3 regions of the Ideonella sp. FW305-24 genome follow, and region 2 is predicted to be linked to each of the others. Evidence: predicted binding sites of a transcription regulator. Region 2 holds the regulator's gene; each other region holds the start of a gene.
What was found. The regulator FNR, encoded in region 2, switches genes on or off when oxygen is low (the NO sensors DNR and NnrR bind a similar motif). The targets are predictions, from matches to a motif close to TTGATNNNNATCAA.

Region 1 (3,254 bases), on a different contig from region 2:
TTGAAGTGTGCTCATGGGCCGCGATGATAGTGCCGATGACGGGCCGGGCAGGCAGCGGCCCGCTCAGCCGCCATGGGCACGTGCTTCATGCGCGGTTTCGCAGCGCGTGCAGCGCTGGGCGGCAGGTTGCACCAGCAGCCGCGGCATGCCGATGGGTTCGCCGCAGTCGACGCAGTTGCCGAAGCGGCCTTCGGACATGCGCTGCAAGGCCTGGTCGACCTGGCGCAGCTCGAAACGGTCGCGGTCCTCATGCGCCTGCACCAGGTGGGCTTCGACCTCGACCTCGCCCAGGTCTTTCTGGTCCATGACATCCGGTGCCGCCTGCTCCCGCTGTTGTTGCCGCGCCAGGTCGGCGGCCTGCACGGCCGACTGCAGTTCGCTGCGGCGGAAGCTCAGCAGTTCGCGCAGCGTCCCGAGGGAAGCGTCTGTCGACGGGTTGTTTGTTGCCTGGTTCATTGTGTTCTCCATCAGTGGGCCATCAAAACCGGCAGGGTCATCGAGTCCAGCACGGTGCGGGTGGCGCCGCCCAGCACCCATTCGCGCAGGCGGTTGTGGCCGTAGCAGCCCATGACCAGCAGGTCGGCCGAGGCATCGGCTGCCAGCGACAGCAAGGCTTCTCCCACCTGCTGCTCGGGCAGGCCGTGCACGGCCATCGGGGCGGTCACGCCGTTCAGCCGCAGCCAGCGTTCAACGGCTGCACTGCCGACCCGGTCGGCGTCGCGTGTCGCGGTGTCGCAGGCCAGGTGGATGGACTTGGCCTGGCGCAGCCAGGGCAGGGCCGCGGTGGCTGCGCGGGCGGCCTCGCGCGTGGGCTTCCATGCCAGCAGCACCTCGCGCCCGATGGGCTGGAAGCGGCCGGTGTGCGGCAGGATCAGCGCCGGCTTGCCGCTGTCGGTCAGCAGCGTGGCGATGAAGCCGGGCGGCACGGCACCGGCCATGCCGTCCTGCGGGTCGACCTGGCCGAGCACCAGCAGATCGGCCAGCAGCGCATGCTGCAGCACGGTGGATTCGAAAAGCTCGTTGCCGGTCTCGGCCCAGGCCATGGTGCCCGCAGGCAACTGGCGCTCGAACAGTGCGCGCGCACGGCCGCGCTGTTCCCGGTCCAGCTGTTCGAACACGGCATAGGCCGATTCGGCGCCCGCTGCGCCGGCAAACGGCAGGGCCAGCAGCGTGGGCACCACGGCGTACAGCGCAGTCAGCGCCGCCTGGTGTTCACGCGCCAGCCCCTGGGCCAGCGTGAGCCGGTCGGCCGAGCGGGCCGATGCGTCGAGGTGGACGAGGATGTGCTTCATGGCGAGGGCCTCCGGTTGGGCGCGAATGGAACAGCGCAGCGTCCCATCATGAACACCGGAACCCCGGGCGCGTTGATGCGCATCAAGAACGGAGGCGCTCAGGCGCGCCGGCCGGCCTTCCGGCCTTCCTCTTGCTCGATCTGGCCCTGCGTGCGGACCCGGACGCTGCTGCCGCTGGCCGTGACCATCGGCAGCGCCAGGTCTCAGCCTCTCAGGGCTGGCCCAGGTTGCGATGGGTCTGCGCGCTCAAGGCATGAAGGCTGGCGAGATCGTCGAGACGGGGTCCTGCGTGGCCGGGTCGACCTGGGTGATCAGCCCCTTTTGCAGCAGCGCCTGCACGCTGTCGGGCACGCTGCTCTGGGCGGTTGGCCATTTGGCGGCAGCCTCGGCGTCCAGCAGGTCGGCCAGGTGGGCCAGCGGCGTGTAGCCATTGACCAGCAGCAGCAGGCGGCGCAGCGGCTCGGCCAGTTCGAGGTGGCTGTCGATCACCTGTTGCTGGCCTTCGGGCGTGCGGGCGAAGACCGCTTCACCGTTCAATTCAGCCTGGAAGTGCATGGAAACTCCTTCGTGGATACGCGGCGGGTTTCGTTGCGCGAACTGCAGCACATGGCGTGCCGGCGATGTTCGCGGGCAATGGAACGCACCCGGTTGGCGGGTGTTGTCTCGCTCCAAGGGGAGGGCAGGGGCGCTCAGGTCTTGTGGCAATCATCATAGGGCCAGTCTCCCCAGGCTGTGGCCCCCAAAGTGCCTGTCCCGGCCAATCGGCCAGGGCGGGCCTGTTCCCTTTGCCAGGCCTGCCGCAGGGAAAATCAGTTGAGCAGCCGGCCAATCAACTTCACGCCCAGCATTTCGCCCTTGGCGCCTGTCACCTTGGAAATTTCGCGGTAGGCGCTGGCCTGCACCTTGTCGGGCAGCGGCACGAACTTGGCCTGGCGGGCCAGCGCGTCGCCGTGCAGGTAAGCCCAGGTGACGAACTGCAGGGCGCGTTCCGCCCGCTCGGTCTGCTGGGCCACGCGCGGCACGGCAATGTAGGTGCCCATCGTGATGGGCCAGGTGCGCTGGCCGCGCATGTTGTTGATCGGCGCCGAGAAGTCGCCGTTGCTGTACCAGGTGCTGTGGGTCACCGCTTCGCGAAAGCCCTCGACGCCAGGGGCGACGAACTGCCCTTCGGCGTTTTTCAGCATCACGCCGGCCAGGCCATCGTCCAGTACATAGTTGTAGTCGATGTAAGCAATTGCGCCGGAGGTCGCGCGCAGCGTCTCGGAGACGGCGCTGCTGCCCTTGACCGCCAATGCGCCTGCCGGCCAGTCGAAATGGTTGGCCACGCCGCGGCGCTGCTTCCATTCCGGGCTGACGCGGGCCATGTAGTCGGCGAAGTGCCAGGTCGTGCCCGAGCCATCGGCCCGCACCACCAGCTTGATCGCCAGCGAGGGCAGCTTCAGCTCCGGGTTCAGCGCCTTCAGTTCCGGCGCGTCCCACTGCGTGACCTGGCCGAGGAAGATGCGGGCCAGCAGCGGGCCGTCCAGCTTCAGCGCGTTTGGCCCGATGCGCGGCAGGTTGACCACCGGCACCACGCCGGTGATCACCGTGGGGAACATCACCAGGTCGTTTTTCTTCAGGTCCTCGGCGCTGGCCATCACGTCCGAGGCACCGAAGTCCACGTCGCGCTTGGCAATGCGGGCCATGCCCGCGCCCGAGCCGACTGGCTCGTAGCTCAGCGAGTCGCCTTTTTCCTTGGCGTACTCGGCGCCCCAGATGCGGTAGACCGGTGCTGCGGCCGATGAGCCGGCGCCTGTGATGGCTTCCGCCCGGGCCGGTTGGACACCGCACAGTCCGGTCAGGCCGACCAGGCAAGCCGACAGCAGCGGCAGAAGTCCACGCCTGTGGCGGGGGGAGGCGACGCGCTGGGCGGCGGCAGGAAGGAACAGGCTCATGGGGTACAGCAGTGACGGCGGCGCGGGA
Region 2 (3,254 bases):
TGGGCAGCTGCAGGGTGTCGATGCGGCGCTGCGGCTTGAAGCGCTGCGGCAGGTGGGCATAGGCGTACAGCGCCAGGCGGTCCGGCCGCAGTTCGCCGATCTGCGCAATGGTGCGCGCGAAGCTGGCCGGCGTCTGCTGCGGCAGGCCGTAGATCAGGTCGGCATTGATGGAGGCGAAGCCCAGTTCGCGCGCGCTGACCATCAAGGCTTTCACGCTTTCGAACGGCTGCACGCGGTGCACCGCCTGCTGCACCTGCGGATCGAAGTCCTGCACGCCGAAGCTGATGCGGTTGAAGCCCAGTGTGCGCAGGTGGGCCAGGCGCTCGGCGCTGACGGTGCGCGGGTCGACCTCGATCGACAGCTCCGCCCCTTCGGTGAAGCCGAAGGCTGCGCGCAGCGAAGCCAGCAGACGGCCCAGCTCCTCGTCGGACAGGAAGGTCGGCGAGCCGCCGCCCAGGTGCAGCTGCGAGACCAGCTGCGAAGCCGACGGGCCGTCGCCCAGTGCGGCGCGCACCAGGCCGATCTCGGTGTCCAGCGCCTGCAGGTATTCGGTGGCGCGCTCGTGATGGCGGGTGATGACCTTGTTGCAGGCGCAGTAGTAGCAGACCGACTCGCAGAACGGAATGTGCACGTAGACCGACAGCGGCCCGCCCAGCGCCGCGCCGCCGCCGCGCAACGCCAGCGCTCGGCGGCACTCGGCCGGGCCGAAGGCTTCGACGAAGCGGTCTGCCGTGGGGTAGGAGGTGTAGCGCGGGCCGGGGGCGTCGAAGCGCCGCAGCAAGGCCTCGGGCAGCAGCGGCGACGCCTGCTCTGCGCCAGCGGAGGTCGACGAAAGGACTGTCATGCCCGGCATGCTGCCCGGCACCGGCCTTGGCCGGCTTGATCTGGCGCAAGCGCCCACAGCAGCCGGGCTTGAACAATCAGGTCCCGGACCTTTGTTGTCTCACATCAAGACTGCCCCGCCATGATTCCCCTGACCGATGCCTGCGCCGCCCAGGCCAAGCCCAATGTGGCCTGCTCACACTGCAATCTGCGCGAGCTGTGCCTGCCGGTGGGCATTCCGGAAGACGAACTGCAGCGGCTGGACGGCATGGTCGCCACCCGCCGCAGCGTGCGCCGCGGCCACACGCTGTTTCGCCACGGCGATCCGTTCGAAGCGGTCTACGCGGTGCGCACCGGCTTCTTCAAGACCCGCATCACGCCCGAAGACGGGCGCGACCAAGTCACCGGCTTCCAGATGGCGGGCGAACTGCTGGGTCTGGACGGCATTGGCAATGACCACCATGCCTGCGACGCCGTGGCGCTGGAAGACTCTCAGGTTTGCGTGATTCCCTACAGCCAGCTCACGCAGCTCTCGCGCGAATTCCCCGGCCTGCAGCGCCAGTTCCACAAGATCATGAGCCGCGAGATCGTGCGCGACCATGGCGTGATGCTGCTGCTGGGCAGCATGCGGGCCGAAGAGCGCCTGGCAGTGTTCCTGCTGAACCTCTCGCAGCGGCTCAAGGCGCGCGGCTTCTCGCCGTCTTCGCTGGTGCTGCGCATGACACGCGAGGAAATTGGCACCTACCTGGGCCTGAAGCTGGAGACCGTGAGCCGCTGCTTCTCGAAGTTCCAGGAAGACGGCGTGCTGGCGGTACGCCAGCGGCAGATCGACGTGCTGGACCCCGAGGCCTTGCAGCGCCTGGTAAACAACGCGCACGGCTGATCCAGCCGAGCCGCGGCGGTGCCACCCCCCTGCGTGACGGGCTCCGCGGCGCCAGCGGTCATTCGGGCGCCGCCTCGCGCTCGCGCCGCAAGCCGCCCACCAGCCACAAAGTAGCGGCCGACGAAATGGCGGTCGTGACCCAGAAGACCAGGAATGCCAGCGAACAGATGGCGTTGCGCGACCATTCGGATTCGCCGCTGCCTGGCAGGTCGTGCACGCTGCCGGGGTCCACGAAGGCGAACATCAGGCCGGCGAGCAGGCCCGCCATCACGAATGCAGGCCAGAGCACCAGCAGCAGCCTGCTGCGAAGCCTGGGCCGGAAAGCGACGGTGCGCTCCTCCGGCTCGTCTTCCTCAACGGCGTGTGGGGCTGGCAGCATGATTGCGCGCCTGCATGGCATCGGTCGTGGCCCCCTGCTCTGCGCTGCCCGCCTCCAACAGCGGCCGGTCCCGGCCGTGCAGCGCCAGGCCGAAGGTGGCGAAGCTCGCCACCACCACGAGGGCGGGGCCGCCAAACACCATCCAGGCAGTGGGCACCCGCCACCAGGGCAAGGTCGGTTGAAACTGTTCGATGGGCCTTGCCTTCATGGCTTGTCTCCTTGTTGGCGGAATCAGCGGGGGATCACAAACGAGGACTTTTCGCTCACCGCGGCACCCGCGGCGCCCAGCGGCGACACCTCGAAACGGATCGGGTGGGCGCCCGGTTTCAAGGCCGCCGCCTGCTCGGGCGGCACCCGCACCGCGAGCGTCACCCAGCGGGCTTCGGCAGGCAGCAGGCTGACCTCCGGGCTGCCGGACAGCACAGCGCCGGGAATGCCCTGCACTGCCACGTGATAGCGCTGTGGCTGCTCGGTGGCATTCATCAACTGCAGCCGGAAGACGTTCTCGACCAGGCCGTCTTCAACGATGCGCGCCAGCGTGGCGCGGTCGCGCACCACGTCCACCTTCAGCGTGCGGCGCAGACTGAGGCTGGTGACAAACGCGACGGCGATGACGATCAGCACCGCGCCATAGATCAGCACCCGGGGCCGCAGCAGGTGCGGCAGGTCAAGCGCTGGCTTGGGCGGCTTGGTGAGGTCCGGATGCGGTTCCTGCCGGGCCAGCGCATTCTGCGTGGCATAGCGGATCAGGCCGCGCGGATAGTGCATCTTGTCCATCACACCGTCGCAGGCGTCGATGCAGGCGGTGCAGGCGATGCATTCGTACTGCAGCCCCTCGCGGATGTCGATGCCGGCCGGGCAGACCTGCACGCACAGGCTGCAGTCGATGCACTGGCCCAGGCCGGCGCTCGCCAGGTCGGTGCCGCGGGCGCGCGTGCCGCGTGGGTCGCCGCGAGCGCTGTCGTAGCTGACGATCAGCGTGTCCTTGTCAAACATCGCGCTCTGGAAGCGCGCGTACGGGCACATGTACTGGCAGACCTGCTCGCGCAGGAAACCAGCGTTGCCGTAGGTGGCCAGGCCGTAGAAATTGACCCAGAACCATTCCCAGGGGCCGAAGTCCAGCGTGAAGGCCTCGGTCCACAGGCTGTGGATCGGCGTGAAATAGCCCAC
Region 3 (3,254 bases), 150 kb from region 2:
TGAGGTCGACCCGAACACGCTGGCCTTCAAGGCAGGCGATGCGCTGCACGGCGTGTTCCCTTGCCGCAGCGTGGACACGCTCTACGTCTTCGGCTCCAGCGGCCGGGTCTACAGCGTGGCCGTGGCCACGCTGCCGGGCGGCCGTGGCGATGGTGTGCCGATGACCAGCCTGATCGACCTCGAAGCCGGCAGCCAGATTGCGCACTATTTCGCCGGCGTGGCCGAGCAGATCGTGCTGCTGGCCAACACCGGCGGCTTTGGCCTGCTGGCCCGCCTGGCCGACCTGAACAGCCGCCAGAAAGCCGGCAAGAGCTTCCTGACGCTGGAGGCCAGCGACCGCTTGCTGCCGCCGACTGCCGTCGCGCCGGCCCAGGTCAACGTGGCCTGCCTGGCGATGAGCGGCCGGCTGCTGACCTTCCCCCTGGCTGAGCTGAAGCTGCAGTCCAATGGCGGCAAGGGCTTGACGCTGATGGACGTGGACGCGAAGGATCCGCTGGTTTCGGTGGCCGTGTTTGCCGATCAGCTGCGTGTGATCGGCGCCGGTCGCGGCGGCAAGCCCAAGGATGAAATCATCAAGGGCGCAGCGTTGGCCAGCCACCAGGGCAAGCGTGCGCGCAAGGGCAGCAAGGTCGAGGCGGTATTGAAGCCAACCCAGGTGCTGGCGGGCTGATCGGCTGCTGGCTCAGGCGGGTGTTGCGCCGGTGAGTTGGCGCGTCACGGCGCGTCTCACCGGCGGCAGCACCTGGGCCAGCCACAGCACGGCCTTGCGCGCCGCGCGGGCGGCGGGCCGGTCGTCTGTGAACAGCTGTGCCACGCCATTGGTGCCGTGATAGACCGGCCAGGTGGTGCGCTGGTGTTCGGCCGCGTAGCGCTGCAGGGCCCGGGCATCGCCGACATCGCCGCAGGCCCGGAACGCAGCCGCCACTTCGCGTGTCAAGGTCTGCACGCCGTAGAGCCCGAAGTTGAAGCCGTGCGCGGTGACCGGGTGCATGCCGACCGCCGCGTCCCCGATCAGTGCGATGCGCGGGCCCACCAGCCGCAAGGCCTGCACGGCCACCAGCGGGTAGGCATGCCGCTGCCCGGCCAGGTGCAAGCCGCCCAGCGACGGTCCGAACTGCTCGGTGAGTCGTGCGGCGAAGGATTGGTCGTCCATGTCCAGCCAGCCAGCGGCCTCTGCCTGGCGCACGGTCAGCACCGCGGAGCTTTGCAGACCTGCCATGGGCAACATGGCCAGGGTCAGGCCGTAGCGAAAACATTCGTGGGCAATGCCCTGGTGCGGCAAGGTGTGGGCAACCCGGCAGACGATGGCGGTGCGGCCGAAATCCAGCGAGCGGGCCGGCAATCCCGCCATCCGGCGCAGCGCGGAAAAGCGGCTGTCCGCGGCCACCACCAGCGGCGCCTGCCAGCGGCGGCCGTCGGCAGTGTCCAGCACGGCCACTGCCGGCTGTGCCTCAAATCGAACGACGCAGGCCTGCGTTTCGACCTGGACGCCGGGCGTGTGTTGCGCCACGGCCCAGGCGGCTTCCCGCAGGCGGTGGTTCGGCACCAGCCAGCCCAGGGCCTCGTGCCCGTCGCTGCGTGCATCGAATTGCAGCGGCCACGGCATGCCGCCGTCGTGCACATGGGCCTGGCGCAGCGGCGCAATCTCGGCGGCGGGAAGACGCTGCCAAATGCCCAACTCCTCCAGGATTCGCCGCGAGCGGTGGGTGAGCGCGATGTCCCGTCCGTCTTCCGCCGGCTTGGCCAATGCGGCCCAGAGCGCCTGTTCCAGCACGGTGATGCGCAGGCCTTGGCGGGCCAGGGCAATGGCCAGTGCAAGTCCTGCGGGACCGGCGCCGGCGATCAGCACGTCAACAGATGCGGCGGAGGCGTGGGGCATGGGCAAGGCTTTCGGCGCGAGAGCTGCGCGTGAGGAACCACCGCACCTTAGCGGCACCTTCCAGCGTGGCGTTTGATCTGCCTCACGACCCATTCACGCATTGCCGCGGCCGGTTCGAAGAGGGCTTGCCTCCGCACGGGTGTCTACTTCCGCCCGTCTTTTCCGGTGATTGCCCTCACAGCCGACGTGGCATGCTGCCCTCGTGCTGAAGACCATACCTTCCCCTCAGTTGCAACTGGGCATGTTCCTCCACCAGCTCACCGGCTCGTGGATGGATCATCCGTTCTGGCGTTCCAAATTCCTGCTGCGTGACCAGCGGGACATTGCGCGCATCCTCGAAGCCGGCATTGCCGAAGTCGTCATCGACACCGAACGCGGCCTGGACGTGCCTCTGGCAGACGAGGCCAAAGACGCGGTGGCGGTCGTCGGCGCGGAGGCCTTGGCAACGCCGGCCGAAGAAGAGGACTCGCCTCTGCCCATGCCGCATCCGGCGCTGGACCCGGTGGGGCCCCGCTACACCGATGCACTGCAGGTCAGCCGGCAGGCCATGGGCAGCGTGATGGGCCTTTTCGACGCAGCCCGCCTGGGCCAGGCGGTGGACGCCAAGACCTGCCTGCCGGTGGTCGAGGGCATCGTCGATGCGATGTCCCGCAAGCCCGGGGCGCTGGCCAGCGTGGCCCGGCTGAAGACGGTGGACGACTACACCTACATGCACGCGGTGGCGGTGTGCGCGCTGATGGTCGGCCTGGCCCGCCAGATGGGGCTGCCTCCAGCCATGGTGCGCGAAGCCGGCCTGGCCGGGCTGGTGCTGGACATTGGCAAGGCGGCGCTGCCGACCGAGCTGTTGAACAAGCCCGGCCGGCTCAGCCCTGAAGAGCTGGCGCTGATGAAGACCCATGTGCGCCACAGCCACGACATGCTCAAGTCCGAAGGCGGCTACAGCCCGGCCGTGCTCAACGCCTGCCTGCATCACCACGAACGGGTGGACGGCAGCGGCTATCCGGACGCGCAGGCGGGAGAGCGCATTGGCGTGCTGGCCCGCATGGCCGCGGTCTGCGATGTGTACGATGCGGTGACCTCGCGCCGGCCTTACCGCACGCCCTGGGACCCGGGCGACGCGATGCGGCAAATGGCCCAGGCCAAGGGGCAGTTCGACAACGCCGTGTTCCAGCATTTCGTCAAGGCCGTGGGCATCTACCCGGTGGGTTCGCTGGTGCGGCTGCAGTCAGAGCACCTGGCCGTGGTGCTGGCGCTCAACAGCAGCGCGCTGTTGACGCCGCGTGTGCGTGTCTTCTACGACATTGGCGAGCGGCACCGCATCACGCCTTATGTGCTGGACCTGGCCGATGGCTCGGCCAAGAACCGCATCCTCGGC

Region 1: a site for FNR is predicted at 1,365-1,378, ahead of AC3WR5_RS32615 (universal stress protein). Genes of this name have one in related genera too.
Region 3: a site for FNR is predicted at 1,952-1,965, ahead of ubiM (5-demethoxyubiquinol-8 5-hydroxylase UbiM). Genes of this name have one in related genera too.

What each region holds. Positions count from the first base shown of each region.
Region 1 covers NZ_JBYTAI010000023.1:12,981-16,234, forward strand. The annotation lists gene AC3WR5_RS32605 (H-NS histone family protein) at 1-15, opposite strand, end outside; gene AC3WR5_RS32610 (TraR/DksA family transcriptional regulator) at 64-456, opposite strand; gene AC3WR5_RS32615 (universal stress protein) at 468-1,292, opposite strand; gene AC3WR5_RS32620 (hypothetical protein) at 1,539-1,847, opposite strand; gene pstS (phosphate ABC transporter substrate-binding protein PstS) at 2,102-3,226, opposite strand.
Region 2 covers NZ_JBYTAI010000001.1:200,534-203,787, forward strand. The annotation lists gene hemN (oxygen-independent coproporphyrinogen III oxidase) at 1-844, opposite strand, end outside; gene fnr (fumarate/nitrate reduction transcriptional regulator Fnr) at 965-1,705, shown strand; gene AC3WR5_RS00870 (hypothetical protein) at 1,764-2,084, opposite strand; gene AC3WR5_RS00875 (nitrogen fixation protein FixH) at 2,059-2,292, opposite strand; gene ccoG (cytochrome c oxidase accessory protein CcoG) at 2,316-3,254, opposite strand, start outside.
Region 3 covers NZ_JBYTAI010000001.1:349,402-352,655, reverse strand. The annotation lists gene parC (DNA topoisomerase IV subunit A) at 1-670, shown strand, start outside; gene ubiM (5-demethoxyubiquinol-8 5-hydroxylase UbiM) at 683-1,879, opposite strand; gene AC3WR5_RS01505 (HD-GYP domain-containing protein) at 2,082-3,254, shown strand, end outside.